One region of the Kitasatospora sp. NPDC002543 genome, then DNA from elsewhere that is predicted to be linked to it. Evidence: riboswitches for the same ligand, from Rfam matches in the RefSeq annotation. Region 1 holds a riboswitch; the other holds the start of a gene.
What was found. Region 1 has a riboswitch for cobalamin ahead of ACWD4P_RS09455 (prenyltransferase/squalene oxidase repeat-containing protein). Riboswitches for the same ligand answer to the same signal wherever they lie in the genome.
Positions count from the first base shown of each region.

Region 1 (11,779 bases):
TCCTCCTGGACCGTCCGCCCCGACGCCGCCGCGGGCGGCTGGCTGGCCCGTCAGCTCGTCGACGGCGACCACTTCGAGTCCGTCTTCAACGGGACGGCCTACCCCGACCAGGGCCTGACGATCGACGCCGTGCTGGCCTTCGCCGCCTCGCACAGCTCGGACGAGGCCGCCGCCAGGGCCACCGCCTGGCTGGCCAGGCCCGAGATCATCGGCGGTTACCTCGGCGACGGCACCACCGAGGCCTACGCCGGCGCCACCGCCAAGCTGCTGCTTGCCACCGAGGTCCGCAGCGCGAATCCGGCCTCTTTCGGTGGCGTCGACCTACCGGCCCGGCTGCGCTCGCTCCAGACCACCGAGGGGCGCTTCTCCGACCGCTCGCAGTGGGGCGACTACAGCAACGCCTTCGGCCAGTCGCTCGCCCTGATCGCCCTGCACCGCACCCCCGGAGGCGCCCCGGCGGCTGCCGTCGACTTCCTCGCGAACAGCCAGTGCGCGGACGGCGGTTACCCGGTCTCCTTCGGCCAGGCGACCTGCACCGCCGACCCGGACGCCACCGCGCTGGCCGTCCAGGCGCTCGCCGCCACCGGCCGCACCGCCAAGGCGAACGCGGGCCTCGGCTGGCTGACCGCGCACCAGAACGCCGACGGCGGCTTCGCGGCCGCCGGGGCGACCGCCTCCAACGCCAACACCACCGGCCTGGTTACCCAGGCGCTGGTGGCCGGCGGGCGCTTCGGCGCCGGCCTCAAGGGCTGGAGCCGGCTGGTGAAGTTCCAGCAGGGCTGCTCGGCCGACCCGGCGGTGCGCGGCGCGGTCGCCTACGACGAGACGGGGTTCAACGCGGGCAACGGCGCCCGCGCCACCGCACAGGCCGTCCTCGGCCTCGCGGGCACCCCGCTGGCCACCCTCTCCGCAGCCGGGGCCCGCCCCGACGCCCCCTCCCTGGCCTGCCCGTCGCCGACCGTCCGCTGAACGAACCTGACACCACTGGGAGTTCCCCGATGACCGACACCCTCACCCCGGTCCGCCCCGTCCGCCCGGTCCGCCGCACGCTCGGTTCGATCGCCGCCGCCGCGGCCCTCACCGCCGGCCTGCTCGGCGTCTCCGCTGCCCAGGCGCCGCAGGCCCAGGCCGCCGCCTGCAGCGGGACCACCGGCGTCACCGTCGTGGTCGACTTCACCGCCGTCGGCGGCGGCATCCAGACCGGCTGCGCGCTCGGCGACCCGGCCAGCGGCCTGACCGCGCTGACCGGTGCCGGATTCTCGTACGCCTTCCACCCGCGCTACCCGGGCTTCGTCTGCACCATCAACGCCTTGCCGACGACCTGCACCAACCCCACCGGCAGCGCCTACTGGTCGTACTGGCACGCCCAGCACGGCGGCCCCTGGTCGTACAGCAGCCTGGGCGCCGGCAGCTACAACCCGGCACCCGGAGACGTCGAGGGCTGGTCCTTCGGCGCGGGCGCCCAGCCCGGCATCACCGCGCCCTGACCTGCCTGCTTGTCCACGCCTCGACGCCCCGGCCTCCCCGACGGGGGAGGCCGGGGCACGGGGTCAGGCGTGGGGTGCCCTCCGGCGCCGGGCGAGGTGGTCGTAATGCAGCACGCTGCCGACGGCCGCGGCCGTGAACAGCAGGGTGTTGGCCACGATGCCCGCGGTGGCCGGCCACGCGGGGTCGCTGCCGTCAGGGAGCAGGGTGTTGGCGACCAGAGTGCCGATGCCGGTCAGCAGCCCGCGCGCGAGGTACACGGCCAGGAACGCCAGGAGCCCGGCGGGCAGGGTCAGGACGATCGCGGCGAGGTAGAAGCGTCCGTTCTCGGTCAGCCCGCCCAGGCCCGCCAGCAGGCCGACCACGGCCACGTAGCAGCCTGCCACCCATCGGGAAGCACTCATCAGAACCCGTCCCCCTGCTCCGTGAAGCCGACGGGTGATCGCTTGCCGAGGCCGTGATCTTCCTCGGCGCGGCCGCTCACCAGACCGTGTGGGGGAGCCGTCGTCGAGGCGGTCCCGGCGCCCGGCGGTTGCTCTCCAGCACCGTCCTCGGCGGTGGCCTCGGCGAACGGGAGTGGGTGGTGAACGCACAGGTCAGGCCGGGGTACAGCCGGATGGACCCGGAGCGGCACCTGGCGGAGCTGGCTGCCGCGGAGCGGCTGCGGGGCGCCGGGGCGGGGCTGATGACCGCCGCCCAGGTGGACGACTTCACCTGGGGGTGCGACGGCGGGGCCTCGGCGGTGGTCACGACGGGGATCGGCGTGCCGATCTGGGCCGCCGGGCCCGAAACCGCCCCGGCCCATGCGTACGTGCCGGGCACCGTCAACATCCTCGTCGTCGTCCCGGCGACGGTGTCCGACGCGGGCCTGGTGAACCTGCTCGCCACGGCCACGGAGGCGAAGGTCCAGGCACACCGGCGCGGGGGAGGATGCGGAGCCGTTCGGCGGCCCGCGCTCGCTGTGGGGTGCACGGGTGGCGCGCGCGGTCCACGCGGCGGTGCGCGCGGGGGCCGAGAGGGACCGCGCGCGCCGGGCGCGGGGGCCCGCACCCGAGCACGCACGGCCGACGCAGGACTGCCGCCGCAGCTTCGTCCTGTCGGTGGATCAGCTGCCGTAGCGCAGCGAGACGGTGTCGCCGAGGTGGACGGTGGTGGCCCGGGTAGCGGTGGTGGGGGTGGCGCCGTCCAGGCCGACCTTCCAGGTGGAGGAGCCGCTGTTCGCGGTGCCGTTGAGCGCGGTGACGGTGCCGCCTCCGGTGGCCGGGGTGACGGAGGTGACGCAGCCGCTCGGAGTGGCGGTGGCTGCCGCGTCGAGGACGTCGCCGAGGGTCGTGGTGGTGCCGGTGGGGGCGAGGGTGACGGCGCAGACCTTGAGGCTGCCGGTGCCGTCGTCGACGACCAGGGCGAGCTTCGCGACGGTACCCGTGGTGAAGTCGGTGGTGGCGGACCAGGCGGGTTCGCCCGCGGTGGTCGGCGCCGGCGGGGTGGCGGTGAACCCGGCGCCGGCGACGGCGCGCAGGCCGTCGACGGAGGCGTACGGCGACGGGGAGGTGTCGGTGGGCAGGTACTTGAAGCCGCCGCCGGGCTTGAACTGCTGGGCGATGAGGAAGTCGAGCGGGGTCTTGCCGGTGCCGCTGGTGAAGTCGGTGCCCTGGGGGTTGATTCCGCAGGCGTTGAGGCCGGACACGGCCCAGCCGTTGGAGTCGGTGTTGACGCCGAACATGGCGTTGAAGGCGCCGGAGGAGGCGAGCTTGCCCTTGAGGAAGTTCTTCGCGGCCACGATCGCGGCGTCGGTGTTCGGGACGCCGCCGACACACAGCGAGGCCATGGCGGCGCCGGTCATGTCGATGTCGCTGCCCTGGGCGAGCGCGGTCGGGTCGCCGGCGGCCTTGCTGTAGTTCCAGCCGCCGTCGTTGTGCTGGTTGGCGCGCACGGTCGCGACCGAGGCGTTCAGCAGGGACTGCGGGACGCGTTGTCCGCCGCTCTGGGTCTTGGCACCGCCGAGGGCGAGCAGACCGAAGACGGTCCCGTTGAAGTTCGCGGACGGGCCGTAGTAGCCGGGTTCGGCGGTCTGCCAGTAGGCGGCGAGGTCGGCCACGAGGTTGCGGCCCGGGCCGATCCGTGCAGGGTCGATGCCGGCCGCGTAGGAGTTGAGGATGCCGCGTTCGTAGTCCGTCACCACGGGCGAGGCGCTGGGCCAAGTGGGGGCGGCGAGCTGGTTGCGGTAGACGAGGCGGGCGTTCTTGCTGGTGTCACCGCCGGGGGTCACGTCCGCGGAGGCGGTCCCGGCGGCGGCGAGCGCGCTGAAGGCCCACTCGTTGGAGAGCCCGCCGCCGGTGACGTAGCTGCCGTCGGCGGCCTGGAGGGACTTGAGGTACGTCACGCCGGTGCTCTTGGAGGTGGCTATCTGACTCGGCGAGGCGGTGGCGTGCGCAGGGACGGCCGACAGGAGGAGGGCGCCGGCGGCCATGGAGACGGTCGCCGCGGAGGCGAGACGTGAGGAGATGAGGCGCGAGTGCGCGGGAACGGACACGGAACGGGCTCCTTGGGGTGACGGGCGCGCCGGTCCTGCCCCGGGCGCCGGCACTCGTTCGGGGAGCGCGCGGTGGGGGCGGCGGCCGCCCGGATCGCGTGGGCTGGCTGGTGCTGGTGCTGCACGACCGCGCGGGCATTCGGGCTCGGGACCGGTGCAACCACCGCCCCACACCGCTGCGCGTCAGCTCCGGATTCGCACCGGATTCCCCCGCTCGGCCACCGCGGACGTTACCGCACCCGTGAACGGATCTACGAGGTGGTGAAAGTGACATGACGACTCGTTGACGACGACTTCGAGCGCGTGGTGTGATGAACCGCTTTTTCATCCTCGGCAGTCAGGGGAAGCCGGTCCGATTCCGGCGCTGACCCGCAACCGTAGACCCGCCCGCAAGGGCCGGTGAGCCGGAATGCCTGCGCCGGGGCCTTGTTCAGGAGTACATGCGTCGTCGTGGACTACGACGCGGTCACGACGGTCCCCGTACCGGGGAGAGCCGTCGGCTGCGCCGTGGGACCCCGACGACCGATCGGGGAGTCGCCGGTGAGGGTCAGCAGCAGTCCTACGCGTCACAGAAGCAGAGAGCTGGGCTCGCTTCTGGTCACCACGGCCGTCGCAGTGGCCGCCTGCGGAACGGTCCTGCTGGGCCACCCCGGCAGCGCGGCAGCCGACCCGATCGAGCAGTGCACGGCGACGACGGGCGCGATCGTCGCCGTCGACTTCGGCCACTGGGGCGGCGGGGTCGTCCGCGGCTGCGACGCCCACCCGACGACCGGGATGAACCTGCTGCACAACGCTGGTTTCACCACGACCGGGACCGAGCACGACGGGCCCGCCTTCATCTGCCGGCTCGGCACCGGGACCTTCAACGGCGGCGTCCAGTACCCCACTCCGGCCGAGGAACCGTGCGTCAACACCCCGCAGGCCACCGCGTACTGGTCGTACTGGATCGCCGCACCCGGCCAACAGACCTGGTCCTACAGTCAGTTCGGCGCCGGCACGCAGCAGCCCAAGCCCGGCGAGGTCGAGGCCTGGGTGTACGGCGGCACCGACATCGGCGGCACCAGCGGGGCACCGAGCTTCACCCCGGACTCGGTCCGCTCCAAGAACGGTGGCTCCTCGGCGTCCCCTTCGCCTTCCTCCTCCCCCTCGGCTACCCCGACCCCGACCGCGAGCCCCACCGGGCCCTCCGCAACCGGCAACCCGGCCGCGGCCGCGGCCTGGCTGGCCGGTCAACTCGTCGGCAGCGACCACATGGAGAACTGGGCCGCCCCGGGGCCGGACTACCCCCGGACCGCCCTCACCGCCGTCGCGCTCGCCGCCGCCGGGACGCAGGACCCGGCGCTGCGCAAGGTCGTCGGCTTCCTCGTCGACCACACCGACGCGTTCCTGTACCCCGACGGCCCCACCGGCGCGCCCGACACGAGGGCCGCCGCCCTGCTGGCTCTCGTCGCGGAGAGCACCGGCCGCGACCCGCGCACCTTCGGCGGGCGGGACCTGCTCGCCGCGCTCACCGACCACGTCTGCACGGCAGCCGGGGAGAACGGCAAGTGCACCGCCGCCGGGGACTTCCTCGGTGCGGCCTCGCCCTGGGTCCAGTCCCTGGGCGTCATCGCACTCCAGCGCGCCGGCGTCACGCCGCCCGCCCCGGCACTCGCCCGCTTCACGGCCTTCCAGTGCGCCGACGGCGGCATGGCCGGCTCGATGATCGTCGCCGGTGACCACTGCGAATCCGACCCGCTCACCACCGCGGCCGCCGCCCTCGCCCTGCGCACGGCCCCCGGCTACGAGGCAACCGCCAAGAAGGCCACCGACCAGCTCGCGGCGAGCCAGCAGCCCGACGGCTCCCTCCTCCCGTACGCCGGCGCACCCGGCGACACCACCAGCACCGCGAGCGCCGCCCAGGCCTTCCAGGCCACCGGCCAGGGCGCCCGCTGGGCCGCCGCCACCGCCTGGCTCGCCGCCCGCCAGAACAAGGACGGCGGCTTCGGCCCCGACGCGTTCACGCCGGACCCGGACGCCGCCGCCACCGAACAGGCCATCCTGGCCCTGACCGGAACCGACCTCACCAGCGTCCGGCACAACCCCGACGGCGCCACCCCGACGCCCACCCCGCCCGTCGGCAGGAAGCCCGACGCCGCCAAGGGCAGCGCCTACCTCACCGACCCGGCACGGCTGATCGGCGGCCACTACTACGAGGGCTTCCCGGCCTTCGCCGACTTCGGCCTCACCATCGACGGCGCCTACGCCCTCGCCGCCACCGGCACCGACGACGCCGCGCTGCGCCGGATCGTCGACTTCCTGGACCAGCAGGGCAAGGACGCGAGCGATCGTACCGTCAACGACTGGACCGCCATCGGAACCGAGTACGCCGGCGGTGGCTCGATCGGCAAGGAAGCGCTGCTCGCCGAGGTCGTCGGCCGGGACCCGCGGAACTTCGGCGGCCACGACCTGATCGCCGCCCTCGCGGCGATGGTGTGCACCAAGGCCGACGCGAACACCGGCTGCGACGCCCCGGGCAACTACGCCTACGCCACCTCGGTCTTCTCCCAGGCGCTCGCCGTCATGGCTCAGCTCCGGGCCGGTGAGTCGGCCGGCGCGGCCCCCGCCATCGCCTACCTGAAGGGCCTCCAGCACGCGGACGGCTCCTGGCCGAGCCTGATCCCCGCCACCGGCGACTCCGACGTGGACAGCACCGCGATGGCGGTCATGGCCCTGGCCCTGGTCCCGGGCGAGGACGCCGCGCAGGCGGTCGACAAGGGGCTCGGCTGGCTCGCCGCGCGGCAGCTGCCGGACGGGGGCTTCCCCGGCGCGGCCGGTGACTCGACCAACTCGGCCGCCCTGGCCGTACAGGGCATGACGCTGCGCAAGAACACCTACGACGGTCAGATCGACAAGGCACTCGACTTCCTCGCCGGGCAGCAGAACGGCGACGGCGGGTTCAACGTCGCCTCCGGCGGACAGCAGGGTTCGGACGTCCGGGCCTCCACGCAGGTGCTGGGCGGTGCTACCGGGATCTCCTTCGGGACGCTGACCCGCTCCCTCGGAGGTACGCCGACGCCGACCCCCACGGGGACTCCGACGCAGATGCCCACGGGGACGCCGACCGGCACGCCTACGGGCACCGCGAGCGCAACCGGCACGCCGACCCCGACGGGCACCGGCACGCCGTCGGCGACGACGTCCCCCACCTCCGTCGCGTCCGATCCCGGTGACGGCTCGACCACCCGTCCGTCCGACGCCCCGCTCGTCGGTGAACCGGTCGGCGGTGGCGTGCCTGCCGGGGCCGGGCAGTCCGGTACCGGCGGCCTCGCGGCGACGGGGAGCGAAGCACTGGCACTGACCGGGGCGGCCGGTCTGCTGACCGTGCTCGGCGCTGTGGCCGTCCTGGCCGCCCGCCGTCGTACCGCCTCCGGTTCGGGGCGTCACCGGTGATCCGGCGCTTCGGCCGGCTGATCGGTGCCGCCGCCGCGACCCTGGCCGTGGCGTTCGGCGGTGTCGCCGTGGGCACCGCCCCCGCCGCCGCCGCACCGCTGCCGATGGACCAGTGCACCACCACCTCCGGCGTGGTCCTCGCCGTGGACTTCGGCAAGTGGGGCGGTCCGCTGCTGCGGTCCTGCGGGACCACCCCGACCACCGGGTACACCCTGCTCAACCAGGGCGGCTGGAAGACCACCGGGACGGGGCACGACGGCCCGGCGTTCATCTGCCGGATCGGCTACAGCGGGTTCCAGGGCGGGAAGCAGTTCCCGACCCCGGACCAGGAGAAGTGCGTCCTGACGCCTCCGGCCACGGCCTACTGGTCGTACTGGCACGCGGATCCGGGCCAGAACACCTGGTCGTACAGCCAGTTGGGCGCGATGCTCTACCAGCCGAAGCCGGGCAGCGTCGACCTGTGGATCTTCGGCGGCACCAACGTCGAGGGCACCGAGGGCCGTCCGGCCTTCTCGCCGGACAGCGTCCGGGCGCACGACTCCAGCCCCGGCGGGCAGCCGGCCGACCCCGGCCAGGGCACCACGGGCGGCTCCGGCAGCGGATCGACGGGCAGCGGCGGCGGCGGGACGACCGGCGGCGGTTCCGGTACCGGATCGAGCGGCACCACCGGCGGGTCGGGTACCACCGGCGGGTCCGGAACCGGCCGGGCTCCGGCGCCCGCCAAGCCCCCGGCGGGCGGAGCACGTCCGCCCGCTCCCGGTACGCCCCCGGGGAGCGGCAGCCCCGCTACCCCCGAGGACGGCATCACGCCGCCGGGTGCCCCCGAGCCGACGCCGGTACCCGCGACCCCGGTACCGGTCGAGCCGCCCACCGCGGCATCGACGGACACCCCGAGCGACCGGCCGACGGAGCAGCCCGCCGTGGCCGCGCCGACGCCCACCCCCGCCGTACCCGGCGGGGCGGTCAACGCCGACCCGGTGGCCGACGCCCCGCACGACTCCGGCTCGATGTTCCCCGCCGTGCTCGGGTCCGTCCTCGTCGTGGCGCTGGGCGTGGCCACCGTGGTCGCCGCGCGGCAGCGCCGTCGACGGACCGAGTGATCGGATGACCATGCTCGACAAGGCCGTCGCCGACTCCTCCCCGCTCGCCCCCGGGCGGGCGGCGGGGAACGGTCGCGCCCCGCGCAACCTCCACCCGCTGGCCTGGTGGGCCTGGGCACTCGCCCTGGCGACGGCGGCCAGCCGCACCACCAACCCGCTGCTGCTCCTGCTCGTCCTCGCCGTGCTCGGCTACGTGGTGACGGCCCGTCGCAGCGAGGCCCCGTGGGCGCGCGGGTTCACCTACTACCTGTGGCTGGCCCTGACGGTGGTGGCGATCCGGGTGGTCTTCCGGTGCGTCTTCGCCACCGGGATCACCCCGCACGACCACCTGCTCTTCTCCCTGCCGCACATCCCCACCCCCGACTGGTACGCGGGCATCCGGATCGGCGGCCCGGTCTCGCTGGAGGCCACGCTCTCCGCGGCCTTCGACGGGCTGCGGCTGGCCTGCCTGATCTGCTGCATCGGCGCCGCGAACACCCTCGCGAACCCCAAGCGGGCCCTGCGGGTGCTGCCGGGTGCCCTGTACGAGCTGGGCGTCGCGGTGACGGTGTCGCTCAGTGTCGCGCCGCAGCTGGTGCAGAGCGTCCAACGCGTCGCCCGGGCCCGGCGGTTGCGCGCTGGGCAACGCAAGGGCGTTCGCGCGCTGCGCAGCATCGTGGTGCCGGTCCTGGAGGACGCGCTGGAGCGTTCGCTCAGCCTGGCCGCCGCGATGGACTCGCGCGGCTACGGGCGCTCCGGCACCGCCTCGCGCCGCTCCCGCCGGCTCACCGGCGCGCTGATGCTGCTCGGCATGTGCGGCCTGTGCGCCGGGGTGTACGGGCTGCTGGACGGCACGGCGCCGGCCGCGCTCGGTCTGCCCGCCTTCCTCGCGGGCGCCGTGCTGTGCGTGGCCGGCCTCCTGCTCGGCGGGCGGCGCGTCCGGCGCACCACCTACCGCCCGGACCGCTGGCGGGCCGCCGAGTGGGCGGTCGCCGGGTGCGGGGTGACCGCCGCAGTACTGCTGTTCGCCACCGTCGGCTACGACGCCACCGACCTGAACCCGTCCCTGTACCCGCTGACCTGGCCGACGCTGCCGCTCGTCCCGGTGCTCGCCCTGCTTGTGGCGGGCGCTGCGGGGATCGTCTCCCCACCGCCGGGCCGAACGCCCGCAGCCTCCGCCCTCCTCCCACCAGTACCGACCGCTCGCACACCGAGGTGACCACGTGATCCGATTCGACCAGGTCGGCGTGGTGTACGACGGCGCGACGACGCCCGTCCTGCGCGACGTCGACCTGCACATCCCGGAGGGCGAGCTCTGCCTGGTGGTCGGCCGCACCGGCGCCGGCAAGTCCACTCTGCTCGGCGCCGTCAACGGCCTCGTGCCGCACTTCACCGGCGGCACCCTGCGCGGCCGCGTCACCGTGGACGGACGCGACACCGCCCACCACCCGCCGCGCGAACTCGCCGACGTGGTCGGCGTGGTCGGGCAGGACCCGCTGGCCGGCTTCACCACCGACACGGTGGAAGAGGAACTGGCTTACGTCATGGAGCAGTTGGCGATCCCGCCGGAGACCATGCGCAAGCGCGTCGAGGAGACCCTCGACCTGCTCGGTCTGGCCGAGCTGCGCCACCGTGCCCTGCACGAGCTCTCCGGCGGGCAGCAGCAGCGTGTCGCCATCGGCTCGGTGCTCACCGCGCACCCGCGCGTGCTGGTGCTGGACGAGCCGACCTCCGCGCTCGACCCGACCGCCGCCGAGGAGGTGCTGGCCGCGATCACCCGGCTGGTGCACGACCTCGGCGTCACCGTGCTGCTCGCTGAGCACCGGCTGGAACGCGTCGTCCAGTACGCCGACAGCGTCGCCTACCTGCCCGGCGACGGGACGGTCGTGCACGGGCCGCCCGCCGAGGTCTTCCGGGAAACCGCGATCGCACCGCCCGTCGTCGGCCTCGGCCGACTGGCCGGCTGGCAGCCGCTGCCGCTGTCCGTCCGGGACGCCCGCCGCGCCGCCGTGTCCCTGCGCGAGCGGCTCACCGATGTGCCCGTTCCTCCGCCACGCCGGGCAGCGGTGGTGGGGGAACGGGTGCTGGACGCCCGGGGGGTGGTCGTCCGGTACGGTCCGGTGGCCGCCGTCCGGGAGGTCGACCTGGCGCTGCGCGCCGGCGAGGTCACCGCGCTGATGGGCCGCAACGGCTCCGGCAAGTCCTCGCTGCTGTGGGCCCTGCAGGGCTCCGGGCCCCGGCAGGGCGGCAGCGTGAAGGTCACCGGCACCGGGGGAGGGAAAGCCGAGGACCCCAAGCGCCTGACCGCGGCCCGGGCCCGCCGGCTGGTCGGGCTCGTCCCGCAGACCCCGACCGACCTGCTGTACCTGGAGACCGTCGCCCAGGAGCTCGCGCAGAGCGACCTCGAAGCCGATCACGCCGACGGGCCGACCGCCCGGCAGATCCTCGACCGCCTCGCCCCCGGGATCCCGGACGGCACCCACCCCCGGGACCTCTCCGAGGGCCAGAAGCTGGCCCTGGTGCTGGCGATCCAGCTGGCCGCCGCACCAAGGGTCGTGCTGCTGGACGAGCCCACCCGGGGGCTCGACTACCAGGCGAAGGAGGCGCTCACCGGCATCGTGGACACTCTCGCCGCAGAGGGGCGCACCGTCGTGGTCTCCACCCACGACGTCGAGTTCGTCGCCTCCGCCGCCGACCGGGTGGTGGTGATGGCCGAGGGCGAGGTGGTCGCCGACGGCCCCACCGCCGAGGTGATCGTCGCTTCACCGACCTTCGCCCCGCAGACCGCCAAGATCCTCGCCCCGCGCGCCTACCTGACGGTCAACCAGGTCGCCGGGGTGCTGGAGACCGCGGAGGCGGCCCGGTGACCGCCGTCCGGATCCCCGGCCGGGCCCGGGTCGTGGTCGCCCTGGCGGCCTTCATCGGTCTGGTCGCCTTCACCTGGCCGTTCGTCGTCGCGCCGGGGAAGTTCGGCTCCTCCTACGCCCCGCCGCTGATCTTCGGCGCCCTGCTCGTCCTGGTCCTCGCCGTCGTCATCGCCGAGATCTCGGCCGGCGGCATCGACGCCAAGGCCCTCGCCATGCTCGGCGTCCTGTCCGCCGTCAACGCCGGACTCCGCCCCCTGGGCGCCGGTACCGCCGGAGTGGAGACGGTCTTCTTCGTCCTCGTCCTGGCCGGCCGGATCTTCGGCCCCGGCTTCGGCTTCACCCTCGGCTGCACCTCGCTCTTCGCCTCCGCCCTGCTCACCGGC
Region 1 covers NZ_JBSFWR010000015.1:16,837-28,615, reverse strand. Annotated here, with positions in the region: gene ACWD4P_RS09480 (peptidase) at 1-969, shown strand, start outside; gene ACWD4P_RS09475 (flagellar hook-length control protein FliK) at 999-1,487, shown strand; gene ACWD4P_RS09470 (hypothetical protein) at 1,551-1,889, opposite strand; partial or broken gene ACWD4P_RS09465 (adenosylcobinamide amidohydrolase) at 1,943-2,603, shown strand; gene ACWD4P_RS09460 (hypothetical protein) at 2,591-3,955, opposite strand; cobalamin riboswitch at 4,132-4,266, opposite strand; cobalamin riboswitch at 4,308-4,453, shown strand; gene ACWD4P_RS09455 (prenyltransferase/squalene oxidase repeat-containing protein) at 4,634-7,450, shown strand; gene ACWD4P_RS09450 (hypothetical protein) at 7,447-8,550, shown strand; gene ACWD4P_RS09445 (CbiQ family ECF transporter T component) at 8,561-9,748, shown strand; gene ACWD4P_RS09440 (ABC transporter ATP-binding protein) at 9,753-11,396, shown strand; gene ACWD4P_RS09435 (ECF transporter S component) at 11,393-11,779, shown strand, end outside.

Region 2 (11,779 bases), on a different contig from region 1:
CGACGACCAGGCCGGCCTCCTGCTCCCCGTCGGCGGTGCGGACGACGGCGGGTTCGGTGGCGCCGCCGGGGGTGACGAGGGCGGCGGGCGATCCGGTGCGGACGGTGCCCTCCGGGAGTGCGTCGACCAGGGCGGTGATGACGTCGGCGCGGGCGACGGCGGCGATGGTGTCGCCGAAGCAGGACTCGAACACCGAGGTGCTGGTGCGGGCGAGCCACCGGCCGGAGGGGTGGCGCAGGCCGATGGCGGGGTGCGGTGCGGCGAGGGCGCGCAGGCGTCCGCCGACGCCGAGCCGGTCGAGGGAGCGGAGGGCGTTGGGGGCCAGGGCGAGTCCGGCGCCGACGGGTTCGAGGGAGTCGGCGCGCTCGTGGACGCGGACCGGGACGCCCTGCCGGTGCAGGGCGAGGGCGGCGGTGAGCCCGCCGATGCCGCCGCCGATGACGATCGCGCGCTGCCTGTCCTGTGGGCTGCCCATGGGAGGGCTCCTCTCCGTTCACTACATCCGTAGTGCTCATCTGCCAGCACCGTACTACAGATGTAGTTCACGCACACTACTGCTGTAGTGAATTGGGAACGCCCGAGGAGAACGGCCATGATCGGACCCATGACGACGCCCCCGCGCCCGACCCTGATCGCCGATGCCGCCATCGCCCTGATCGCCGAGCGCGGCCTGCGGGGGCTGACCCACCGGGCCGTCGACGAGGAGGCCGGCCTGCCCGCCGGATCGACCTCCAACCTCGCCCGCACCAGAGCCGCGCTGCTCGAACTCGCGCTCACCCGCATCGTCGAGCGGGAGACCGAGGAATACCCGGTCCTCGCCGAGGACCCGCCCGCCGCGCGCTCTTCCGCCATGCTCTCTCCCGCCGCGCGCTCTTCCACCGCGCGCTCTCCCGCCACGCTCCCGCCCGTCGCGGCCCCGCCCGCCCCCGCCGCCGCGCGCGACCTCCTCGTCCGGGTCGGCGCCGACGTGCTGTACCAGGCGCTCACCAGCGGCCGCCGGCTCACCCTGGCCCGCCTGGAACTCGCCCTGGAGGCCACCCGGCGGCCCGAACTGCGCGTCGTCTACGACCGTCTGGGCGGGCGCTTCGCGGACATCGCCGCCGAACTGCTCGGGCGGTCCGGCTCGGCCGACCCGGCGGCCGACGCCCGCCGCCTGATCCGCTGGTGCGACGGGGTCCTGTTCAACGCGACGGCGGGCAGCGGACACTGGCACATCCCGGCGCCGGAGGAACTGCGCGACGAGGTGGCGCGCTACCTCTCCGCGCTGCTCGACCGGGAGTAGTCCGCGGGCGGCGCTACTCCGGGGCGCCCGCCCGCGGGCGGGACGAGTCGACCGCGGCCACCCGCGCGGCCACCGTCCGGGCGCAGTCCGCCGCGGACGCCCGCGTGGAGTCCACCACCAGGTCGTACGCGACCCCCCGGTGCACCGCCTCCGCCTGCGCGGCGGCCATCCCGGCCACCCGGTCGCCGCGCGCGGCCTCCCGCTCCTCCGCCGCCGCCGGATCGCAGCGCACCCCGACCCAGAGCACGTCCAGGCCCTCCAGCGCCGCCCGCCACCGGGACTGCGAGGCGGCGCCGCCGAGGAACACCTCGTCCACCACGACCCGGGCTCCGGCCCGGGCCATCGCCGCCACCCCGAGCGTCCAGGCGGCGTCCAGCGCGGCGAAGACCGGGCCGACCTCGACCGTCCCGTCCCCGCCCTCGAGCCCGCCGATCCCCTCGCCGCCGGAACGCAGCGACGGCGGCAGCGCCTCGACCATGGTGTCCGTGCCGAGGTGCAGCCAGGGCTCCGGCAGCAGTTCCTGCAGGCATCGGGCGATGCTCGACTTGCCCGAGCTGGAGCCGCCGTTGAGGACGATCACATGCATGCGGGCACCCTAGACCCGCCCGCCTCGGGGTGTCGCGGCGTTATCCCCGCCCGCCGCCCGGCGTGGCGGTGGAGCCCGCCGCGAAGGCGGCCGCCGCGCCGGTGAAGGAGGAGGCCAGTGCCGGCGCGCCCGCCCAGTGCAGGTGCAGGTAGGACGCGTGCACGTTGCCGGCGGCGAAGCCCTCGGTGCGGGGGCCGGTGGGCAGGCGCCAGCCCCAGGCGGGGAGTTCGCCCGCGCCGGGCTCGCAGACCGTGCGGTGGAACTCGTGGCCGCGCAGCCTGGTGCCGGCCGGGGCGAGCGGGGAGTCGTGCAGCGCGACCGCCTCCCGGTAGCCCAGGGTGAGCCGTTCGGTCATCCGGGCGTCGGTGGCCAGCACGCCGCACATCGGCAGACCGTCCAACTCCCGCCCCAGGTAGAGCAGTCCGGCGCACTCGGCGGCGATCGGCCCGCCGACGGCGGCGAACGAGGCGATGGCGGCGCGCAGTGCGGCGTTGCCGCTCAGCTCGCGCACGTAGAGCTCGGGGAACCCGCCGCCGATCACCAGACCGGCCGTCCCCTCGGGCAGCGTGTCGGCGTGCAGCGGGTCGAAGGGGACGACCTCCGCGCCCGCCGCGCCCAGCAGTTCGGCGTTCTCGGCGTACGAGAAGGAGAAGGCCGCGCCACCCGCGACCGCGATCCTCGGCCGGCCGGCCACCGGTGCGACCTCGTCCGCCGGGTTCCACGGTTCGGCGTCCAGTGCGGGCGCGGTCCGGGCGAGTTCGAGCAGGGCGTCGAGGTCGACCGAGGAGGCGACCAGTTCGCCCATGTCGGCGACCGCCTTGAGGGCCTCCGCCGAGCGCTCCACCGCCGGGATCAGCCCGAGGTGGCGGGACGGCGTGGCGACGGCCGCCGAGCGGCGCAGCGCGCCCAGCACCGGCACGCCGGAGCCCTCCTCCAGGGCCTCGCGCAGGAGTTGCTCGTGCCGGTCGGAGGCGACCCGGTTGAGGATCACCCCGGCGAGTCGCACCTCCGGGTCCCAGGAGGCGAAGCCGTGCACCAGCGCGGCCACCGAGCGGGACTGCGAGGAGCCGTCCACCACCAGTACCACCGGTGCCCGCAGCAGCTTGGCCACGTGTGCGGTGGAGGCCAGTTCGCCGCGCCCGGAGGCCCCGTCGAACAGGCCCATGACGCCCTCGACCACCGCGACGTCCGCCCCCGCCGCGCCGTGCAGGAACAGCGGCGCGATCCGCTCCGGCCCGCACAGGAAGGCGTCCAGGTTGCGGCCCGGGCGGCCGGCGGCGAGCGCGTGGTAGCCCGGGTCGATGTAGTCGGGGCCGACCTTGTGCGGGGACACCGCCAGCCCGCGCGCGGCGAGCGCCGCGATCAGGCCGGTGGCGACGGTGGTCTTGCCGGCGCCCGAGGAGGGCGCGGCGACGACCAGGCGGGGGACGGTGCGCGGGGGCGTACTGCCCGGGGGGACGGTGCTCAACGGTCTACCACTCGATCTACCACTCGATGCCGCGCTGGCCCTTGCGGCCGGCGTCCATGGGGTGCTTGACCTTGGTCATCTCGGTGACCAGGTCGGCGAATCCGGTCAGCACCTCGGGTGCGTACCGGCCGGTGATGACGACGTGCTGACTGCCCGGGCGGTCCTTGAGCACGGCCACCACCTCGTCCGGGTCGATCCACCCCCAGTGCATCGGGTAGGTGAACTCGTCCAGCACGTAGAAGCGGTAGGTCTCGGCCGCGAGGTCCCGCTTGACCTGCTCCCAGCCCTCCTTGGCCGCCTCCTCGCTGGACATCTCCTGCTCGGCGGAGCGCTGGATCCAGGACCAGCCGGAGCCCATCTTGTGCCAGTCGACGGTGCCGCCCTCGCCGGAGGCGCCGAGTACGCGCAGGGCGTTCTCCTCGCCGACCTTCCACTTGGCGGACTTCACGAACTGGAACACCCCGACCGACCAGCCCTGGTTCCAGGCCCGCAGCGCCATGCCGAAGGCGGCCGTGGACTTGCCCTTGCCGGGCCCGGTGTGCACGGCGGTGATCGGCTGCGTGCGGCGCTGACGGGTCGTCAGGCCGTCGTCGGGGACGCTCTCGGGGACACCCTTGGGCATGTCGGCTCAGGCCGCCTTTCGCATCGTGGTGGTCGCGCGGTGCGCGGAACGGTTCTCGCGGACGAGCGAGGCCACGCCCTCGGCGCGCAGCTCGTCCAGGCTGACGGCGGTGCCGCCGAGCCGCCCGGCGAGGGTGCGGGCGAGGCCCAGGCGGACCGGGCCGGACTCGCAGTCCAGCACCACGCTCGCGGTGCCCTGCGCCGCGAACAGCCCGGCCGCGCGGTGCGACTGCGCGAGCGCGTCCCGCCCGCCGGTGGCCCGGCCGTCGGTCACCACGACCAGCAGCGGGCGCCGGTTCGGGTCGCGCAGCCGCTCCACCCGCAGCACCTCGTGGGCGCGCAGCAGGCCGGCGGCCAGCGGGGTGCGCCCGCCGGTGGGCAGCGACTCCAGCCGCGCCGCGCCGACCTCGACCGAGGAGGTGGGCGGCAGTGCCAGCTCGGAGCCCGCGCCCCGGAAGGTGATCATGCCGATCTTGTCGCGGCGCTGGTAGGCGTCCATCAGCAGCGAGAGCACCGCGCCCTTGACGGCGGTCATCCGCTGCCGGGCGGCCATCGAACCGGAGGCGTCGACCACGAACAGCACCAGGTTGGACTCCCGTCCCTGGCGCACCTGTTCGCGGAAGTCGTCCTTGTGCACCACCAGTGCCCGCCCGCTGCGCCCGCGCGCCGCCTGGTGCGGCGCGGCGGCCTGGAGGGTCGCGGTGAGGTGCAGCCGGCCGAGCGCGCCCTGCGGGCGGCGGGCGCGGATGGTGTGCCCGCCGGTGGTCTCGGCGGGGGAGCGGCGGCCCTGGGCGCCGTGCCCGGTGCCCTTCACCGTGAACAGCCGGGTCCGGTACGGGTCCCCGGCCGCGACCGGCGCCGACTCCCGCGAGGGGGAGGGGTGTCGGGCCGGTGCGGGCGGCTGCGCGGGCTCCTCGCCGCCCTCGGGGGAGGTGCCCTCGGGGACGGTGCCCTCGGACGGGGACGTCTCGGGAGCGGAGGCCTCGGGGCCGCCGTCGGAGGGCTCGGGCGCGCCGCCGCCGTCGGGGCCGCCCCCGTCCGGCCCGCCGTCCTCCGGTCCGCCGTCGCCGTCCGGGCCGGGCCCGTCGCCCTCGGGCTCCGGGTCCTCCGGCTGCGCGTGCTCCTCCAGCGTCCGGTCCAGCTGCTCCTCGTCCAGCCCCGGGGCGTCGAAGGGGTTGCGGCGGCGCCGGTGCGGCAGTGCCAGCCGGGCGGCCTTGCGGACGTCCTCCTCCAGCACCTCGGTGCGCCCGTCCCAGGCGGCCAGCGCGACGGCGGTGCGGGCCATCACGATGTCCGCGCGCAGCCCGTCCACCTCGAACGCGGCGCACACGGCGGTGATCTGACGCAGCGCCACATCGGTCAGCTCGACCTTGGGCAGCAACTCCCGTGCGGTGGTGATCCGTTCGGCGAGCGCCCGCTCCTCGGCGGCGAACCGGGCGGCGAACGAGGCCGGGTCCACGTCGTACGCGAGCCGGCGGCGGACGACCTCGGCGCGCTCGGCCGGGTCCCGGGTGGCGGCGATCTCGACGGTCAGGCCGAACCGGTCGAGCAGCTGCGGCCGCAGCTCGCCCTCCTCCGGGTTCATGGTGCCGACCAGCAGGAACCGGGCGGCGTGCCGCACCGACACGCCCTCGCGCTCGACGTACGAGCGCCCCATCGCGGCGGCGTCCAGCAGCAGGTCCACCACGTGGTCCTGGAGCAGGTTCACCTCGTCGATGTAGAGCACGCCGCGGTGCGCCCGGGCGAGCAGCCCGGGCTCGTACGCCTTGACGCCCTCGGCCAGCGCCCGCTCCAGGTCGAGCGAGCCGACGATCCGGTCCTCGGCCACGCCGACCGGCAACTCGACCAGCTGGGAGGGCCGTTCGGAGGCGGACGGGGAGACGTGCGGCCCGTCCGGGCACTGCGGGTCGGGCGTGGCCGGGTCGCAGGCGAAGCGGCAGTCGTCCACGGTGGCGATGGACGGCAGCAGGCCGGCCAGCGCGCGCACCATGGTCGACTTCGCGGTGCCCTTCTCGCCGCGCACCAGCACGCCGCCCACGGCCGGGGAGACCGCGTTCAGCAGCAGCCCGAGCCGCAGGTCGGCCATGCCGACGATCGCGGTGAACGGATAGCGGACGTCACTCATGCCGTACCCCACTCCTGTCGTATCCGGCTCAGGCTCATGCGTCACTCCCAGGGGCCCCGGGCGGGAGGAACGGCAGCGATCCGGCCGCCGGCACCCCGCCCTCGATCAGCTTCCACAGCGCGTCGGTGTCCGCGTGCTCCTCGATCAGGTCGCCCAGCCGGTCCAGCCGGGCCTCGCGCGCCGCGGCGAAGGAGGTGTCCGGCGCCGGGACGAACGCCCGGCCGGACGACTCGGCGACCTCGCGCAGGAGTTCACGGCGGAAGCCGTCGTTCTCCAGCGCGCCGTGCCAGGTGGTGCCCCAGACCGCGCCGACCCGGCAGCCGTCCAGGAAGGCCTCCCCGCCCTCGACCGCCACCACCCCGTGGTGGATCTCGTAGCCCTCGACCCGCTGCCCGTACGCCTCGCCGACCGGCCGCGCCAGCACCTTCTCGGCGCCGAACCGCACGCGCGTCGGCAGCAGTGCGAGGCCCTCGACGGCGCCCGCCTTCGACTCGACCTCGTCCACGATCGAGTGCGCCAGCATCTGGTAGCCGCCGCAGACCCCGAGGATCGGCAGTCCGGCCGCCGCCCGCGCCCGCAGGGCCGGCTCCAGGCCGCGCTCGCGCAGCCAGGCGAGGTCGGCGACGGTGGCGCGGGTGCCGGGCAGCACCACCAGGTCGGCGTCGGCCAGTTCCTCCGGCCTGGTCGCCCAGCGGACCAGCACGCCCGGCTCCTGCGCGAGCGCGTCCACGTCGGTGAAGTTGGACAGCCGCGGGAAGCGCACCACCGCCACCCGCAGCACGTCCGCGCCGAGCGGCCCGGGCCCGTCCGCCCGGTCCACCACCGTGGAGAGGTCCAGCGAGTCCTCGGCGTCCAGCCAGAGCCCGGGCAGCATCGGCAGCGTGCCCAGCACCGGACGGCCGGTCAGCTCGTGCAGCATCTCCAGCCCGGGCGCCAGCAGCCGCGCGTCGCCGCGGAACTTGTTGACGAACCAGCCCGCCACGTGCCGCTGGTCCTCCGCCGACAGCAGTGCCAGCGTCCCGTACATCGCCGCGAAGACCCCGCCGCGGTCGATGTCCCCGACCACCACCACCGGCAGGCCGGCGGCCGTGGCCAGGCCCATGTTGGCGATGTCGCGGTCGCGCAGGTTGATCTCGGCGGGCGAGCCCGCGCCCTCGCAGACCACCACGTCGTAGCGGCCGCGCAGGTCGGCGAGGCACTCCAGGGCGCGCTCCAGCAGGAGGGGCTTGCGCTCGCGGTAGTCCAGCGCGCCCACCTCGGCCACCGGCCTGCCGAGCAGCACCACCTGGCTGCGGCCGTCCGCGCCGGGCTTGAGCAGCACCGGGTTCATCGCCGCCTCCGGCTCCACCCGGGCGGCCTGCGCCTGCATCGCCTGGGCGCGGCCGATCTCGGCGCCGTCGGCGGTGACGAAGGAGTTGAGCGACATGTTCTGTGCCTTGAACGGCGCGACCCGCACGCCCTGGCGGGCGAGCCAACGGCAGATCCCGGCCGTCACCACGGTCTTGCCCGCGTCCGAGGTCGTCCCCGCGACCAGCAGCGCGTTCGTCATGCCCGTCCCCTCTTCCTCAGCGGCATCCTCAGCAGGACGTGCCCCGCGACCGTCGTACCCAGCGCGAGTGCGCCCACCCGCCGGGAGAGCGCGCAGGCCCGCTCGATGTCGTCCACCGTCACCGGCCGCAGCTCCTCGCCCAGTACGGGCCGGTGCTCCACCCGCTCGCCGTAGCGCAGCGTTCCGCCCAGCCGCACGCCCACCGCACCGGCGAACGCGGCCTCGGCCTGGCCCGCGTTCGGGCTCGGGTGGGCGGAGCCGTCGCGCCGCCAGACCCGCCAGGCCGTTCGGGGCTCGGGTGCGGCGGCCACCGTCAGCAGCGCCGTCAGCCGGGCGCCCGGCCAGCCCGCCACGTCGTCCAGCCGGGCCGAGGCCCAGCCGAACCGGGCGTAGCGGGGCGAGCGGTGGCCCACCATGGCGTCCAGGGTGTTCACGGCGCGGAAGGCCAGCAGGCCGGGGGTGCCGGCCAGGGCGCCCCAGGCCAGCGCGTTCACCACGGCGTCGGCGGTGTTCTCGGCCACCGACTCGACGACGGCCCGGGCGATCTGCTGCCCGTCCAGCGCGCTCGGGTCCCGTCCGCACAGGTGCGGCAGCCGCTCCCGGGCGGCCGTGAGGTCGCCGTCGGCCAGCGAGCGGCCGATGGTGCGCGCCTCCCGGGTCAGCGAGGTGCCGCCGAGCACCGTCCAGGCCGCGGCCGCCGCCAGCGCCGCCCGGCCCAGCGGGCGCCGGCCCACCGTGCGGTCCAGGGCGAGCGCGCCCGCCGCGACCGCGCCCACGCACAGCGCCGTGTACCCGGCCCCGGCGCCGCGTCCGTCGCGCCACAGCCGCCGCTCCAGCCGGGTCGCCGCGCTGCCGAAGAGGGCCACCGGGTGGCCCCGACGGGGGTCGCCGAAGCGGGCGTCGGCGGCGTAGCCCGCGACGGCGCCGAGCGCGAACGCGGCGGCGCGGGTCAGCGGACGCGGAGCGGGGGAGGGGGTGCGCGCGGTCATCGGCCGCACGGCGCGTGGCGGCGGGGAGGGCGGCACGGCGGAAGGCAGCTCGGAGTCCGGCGTGGCGGGGCAGCCTGCATCGCGTGCGTGTCCTCACTCAGGGTCCGCGCCCTGGATCGACGTGACGGCGGCGAGAGTCTCCTGGCTTCCGGGTCGAACGCACCCACGGAGCCTTCCAGCGGCCGTGGACGGCCCGCCGTGGCGATGTTCCGAGCGTGCTCCCCGGTGACAGTGGCGGGACCGCGCCGGACTTCCACCGGCTTCCTCTCCATGCCTCCGTTTGGCCCCAGGATCCCATCACGGGCCCGAACCGGGAGTCAACCGAGGTCACGGAGGGGTTGGTCACACGGCGGGCCGCACGGCGGGCCGCACGGCGGGTCACGCGGCGGGCCGCCCGGAAGGCCGCACGCCGGGCGTGCGCCGGCCGCTCCTGGCGCCTCCTCAGCACCGCCCGGCCGCCGCCCGGGTGACCCGGACGGCCCAGCCCGGTGGCCCGGGCGGCGGCGCACCGGTGAACTTGTGCACGAACACCGTCCGGTCCGTGAGCAACAGAGCGGGGAGCGAAATGCGTTGGGGAACCGCCGCCGTCGTGGCGGCCGCCGCGGTCGGGGCCGCCGTGCTGGTGATCGGCCGTCGGGCCTCCGAGCGGATGGTCCGTCCGGTGACCGCCGTCCAGGAGTCTGGGCCGGTCGTGGTCCGCGGCCTCGCCCCCGGCCGGGTCACCTTCACCCGCAGCCCGGCGAGCCTGCGTCCCGGCCGCTGGGCGGTCGAGTGGGCGGACGGCGGGCACGCGGTCGTGGAGGAGGTCCTGCACGGCGACGAGCGCGGCGTCACCCGCCGGCTGGTCCGCGCCGACCGGGGCACCCTCGCCGCCGGCACCGAGGTGCGCTTCACCCCCAGGGTCCTGCTCGGCGACCCGATGGAGGCGCTCGGCCTCGCCTTCGCCGACACCACCGCGGACGGTGAGCTCGGCGCCCTGCCCGCCTGGCGGCTCGACGGCAATCGCGGCACCTGGGTGGTCCTGGTGCACGGTCCGGGGGCCGACCGCCAGCAGGCCCTCCCGGTGCTCCCCGTCCTCGGCCGGCTCGGCCTGCCGGCCCTCGCCGTCACCTACCGCGGCGACCGGGGCGCCCCCGCCTCCCCGGACGGGCTCAGCCACTTCGGCGAGACCGAGTGGCGCGACGTCGAGTCGGCCGTGCGGCTGGCGCTCGACAGCGGGGCGGGCAAGGTGATCCTCTACGGCTGGTCCGTCGGCGCGACGACGGTCCTCCAGACCGTGGCCCGTTCCGCGTGGGCGCACGCCGTCGGCGGCCTGGTCCTCGACTCGCCGGTGCTCGACCTCCCGACCTCGGCCCGCCGGGACGCCGCCCGGGCCGGCTTCCGGGGCACGGCCGCCGAACTGGGCGCCCTCGCCGCCGAGGGCCGCACCGGTGTCGACCTCGCCGACTTCGGCCGGATCGCCGACGGCACGGACCTGCGGGTGCCGACCCTCCTCCTGCACAGCCCCGACGACCCGATCGCGCCCTTCGGCACCGCCGAGAAGCTGGCCGCCGCCCGCCGCGACGTGGTGAGCCTCCGGCCCTTCCCCGGTGCCGACCACGCCGCCCTCTGGAACTCGTCGCCCGACCACTACACCGAGCTCCTCCGCCGCTGGCTCACGCCCCTGCTCTGAGCACCCGGCCGTCCCGCGCCCCGCCCCGGGCGTCCCGCGCCCCGCCCCGGGCGTCCCGCGCCCCGCCCCGGGCGTCCCGCGCCCCGCCCCGGCTGTCCCGCGCCCCGCCCCGGACGTCCGGCCCCCGCTCCGCGCCCCGGGTGCCCCGTGCGGGGCGCCCGTTTCCCGCGGGTCTCGTTCCGGACGCCTCGCCCCCCTCCTCGCGCGCCGATTTCGGCCGGGCTTCGCCGGTCTTTTCCGGGCGGGCCTCCCCCCGCCCGTAAATGAACGTTTCTCCATTTCGCCGGAGATGCACGAGAAGTCGGCCGGTCCGACTTCTCGTGCGGCGTGATCCCGCCATCCGGTTCGCCATCCGTCCGGAATCGGGCTGGACAGTCCCGCCCGGCGTCCGTGGGCCGGAACGCCCCCGCGAAAACCCGCCCCGTTGTCAGGGGCGAAAATTGGACCGGCCCCTCACCCCCCACCTGCACGCACAGTGACCGGCCGAGCATTCCCGGCAACCGGGGCGCATCGGGTGGCATGGGCAGGTCACACATTTTTGGCCAGGCGGTTTGCCGCTGTTGCCCGATCTTGCGGAGGTGCCGCCCCCGGTCGCCCGGTCGTACGGACAACCGGATGTGACAGAAGGCCGGTACAAGGGGAAGACTGCTCGACGTGACGTCTCGGAATCCGCGCGACCGTGATGCCCCGCTCCCGCCGACGATCGGTACCGGTGCGACGGTGACCCGTCTCCCCGGAACGGCCCAACGGCCTGCCGGTGGCAGGCCGGGCGGGGCGGGTGTCCCCCGTAACGGAGTACCCCGGCGACGAGGACCCGCTCCGGCTCCCGGGCGGGGCCGGGTTCCCGTGCCGGAGGGCTTCCCGGCACCCTCCGAGCTCGCCCCGCTGGCCCGCCGGATGCTGGTGGACGCCGTCCGGGTGGCCCGCTGGTCCGGTGAGCTGGCCGAGGTCGACAAGCGCGGCGAACTGCTCCCGGACGACGCCCGTGCGGCGGGCCGGGCGCTGGCCATGACGGTCGGCGCCGCGGCCAAGGCCTGGGGGCAGGCGCTGCTGGTGGGCCTGGTGGAGGCCCGGGACGGCGGAGCCGGCCCCGGCTGGCGCCTGCACGCCTGGGAGCACGACGACGAGGCCGTGGTGCGCGGCTGGTCGGCGCTGTTCGACGCCTGGACCCTGCTCGCCCCGGTGCCGCCCGCCGCGCTGCGCGGCGTGTTCGCCGTCCTGGCCGGTCAGGCCGTGGACCAGGCCCCGCAGCTGCTCTCCTTCCTGCACCTGGTGGACGGCCCGGTCGCCGAGAGCGAGCTGCTGGAGCTGCTGCGCCGCGGCCTGGACGAGCGCCGGGTCGGCGCCGGCCTCGGCGGGCCGGGCCTGTCGCCGGTGCCGCACGCGGCCTCGGCGGTCTCCGCCGTCCGCGGCACCTGCCGCGCGCCGCAGATCGACACCCCGCCCGCGCCCTCGGACGTGGCGGCCGTCCTGGACTGGATGCTGGA
Region 2 covers NZ_JBSFWR010000092.1:21,309-33,087, forward strand. Annotated here, with positions in the region: gene ACWD4P_RS29665 (FAD-dependent monooxygenase) at 1-475, opposite strand, end outside; gene ACWD4P_RS29670 (TetR/AcrR family transcriptional regulator) at 605-1,282, shown strand; gene cpt (chloramphenicol phosphotransferase CPT) at 1,296-1,862, opposite strand; gene ACWD4P_RS29680 (cobyrinate a,c-diamide synthase) at 1,909-3,336, opposite strand; gene cobO (cob(I)yrinic acid a,c-diamide adenosyltransferase) at 3,353-3,958, opposite strand; gene ACWD4P_RS29690 (putative cobaltochelatase) at 3,965-6,082, opposite strand; gene ACWD4P_RS29695 (cobyric acid synthase) at 6,117-7,631, opposite strand; gene ACWD4P_RS29700 (cobalamin biosynthesis protein) at 7,628-8,620, opposite strand; cobalamin riboswitch at 8,755-8,887, opposite strand; gene ACWD4P_RS29705 (alpha/beta hydrolase family protein) at 9,186-10,292, shown strand; gene ACWD4P_RS29710 (hypothetical protein) at 11,139-11,779, shown strand, end outside.
Region 2: linked by a shared signal. The riboswitch ahead of ACWD4P_RS29700 (cobalamin biosynthesis protein) and the one ahead of ACWD4P_RS09455 (prenyltransferase/squalene oxidase repeat-containing protein) in region 1 are both predicted to bind cobalamin.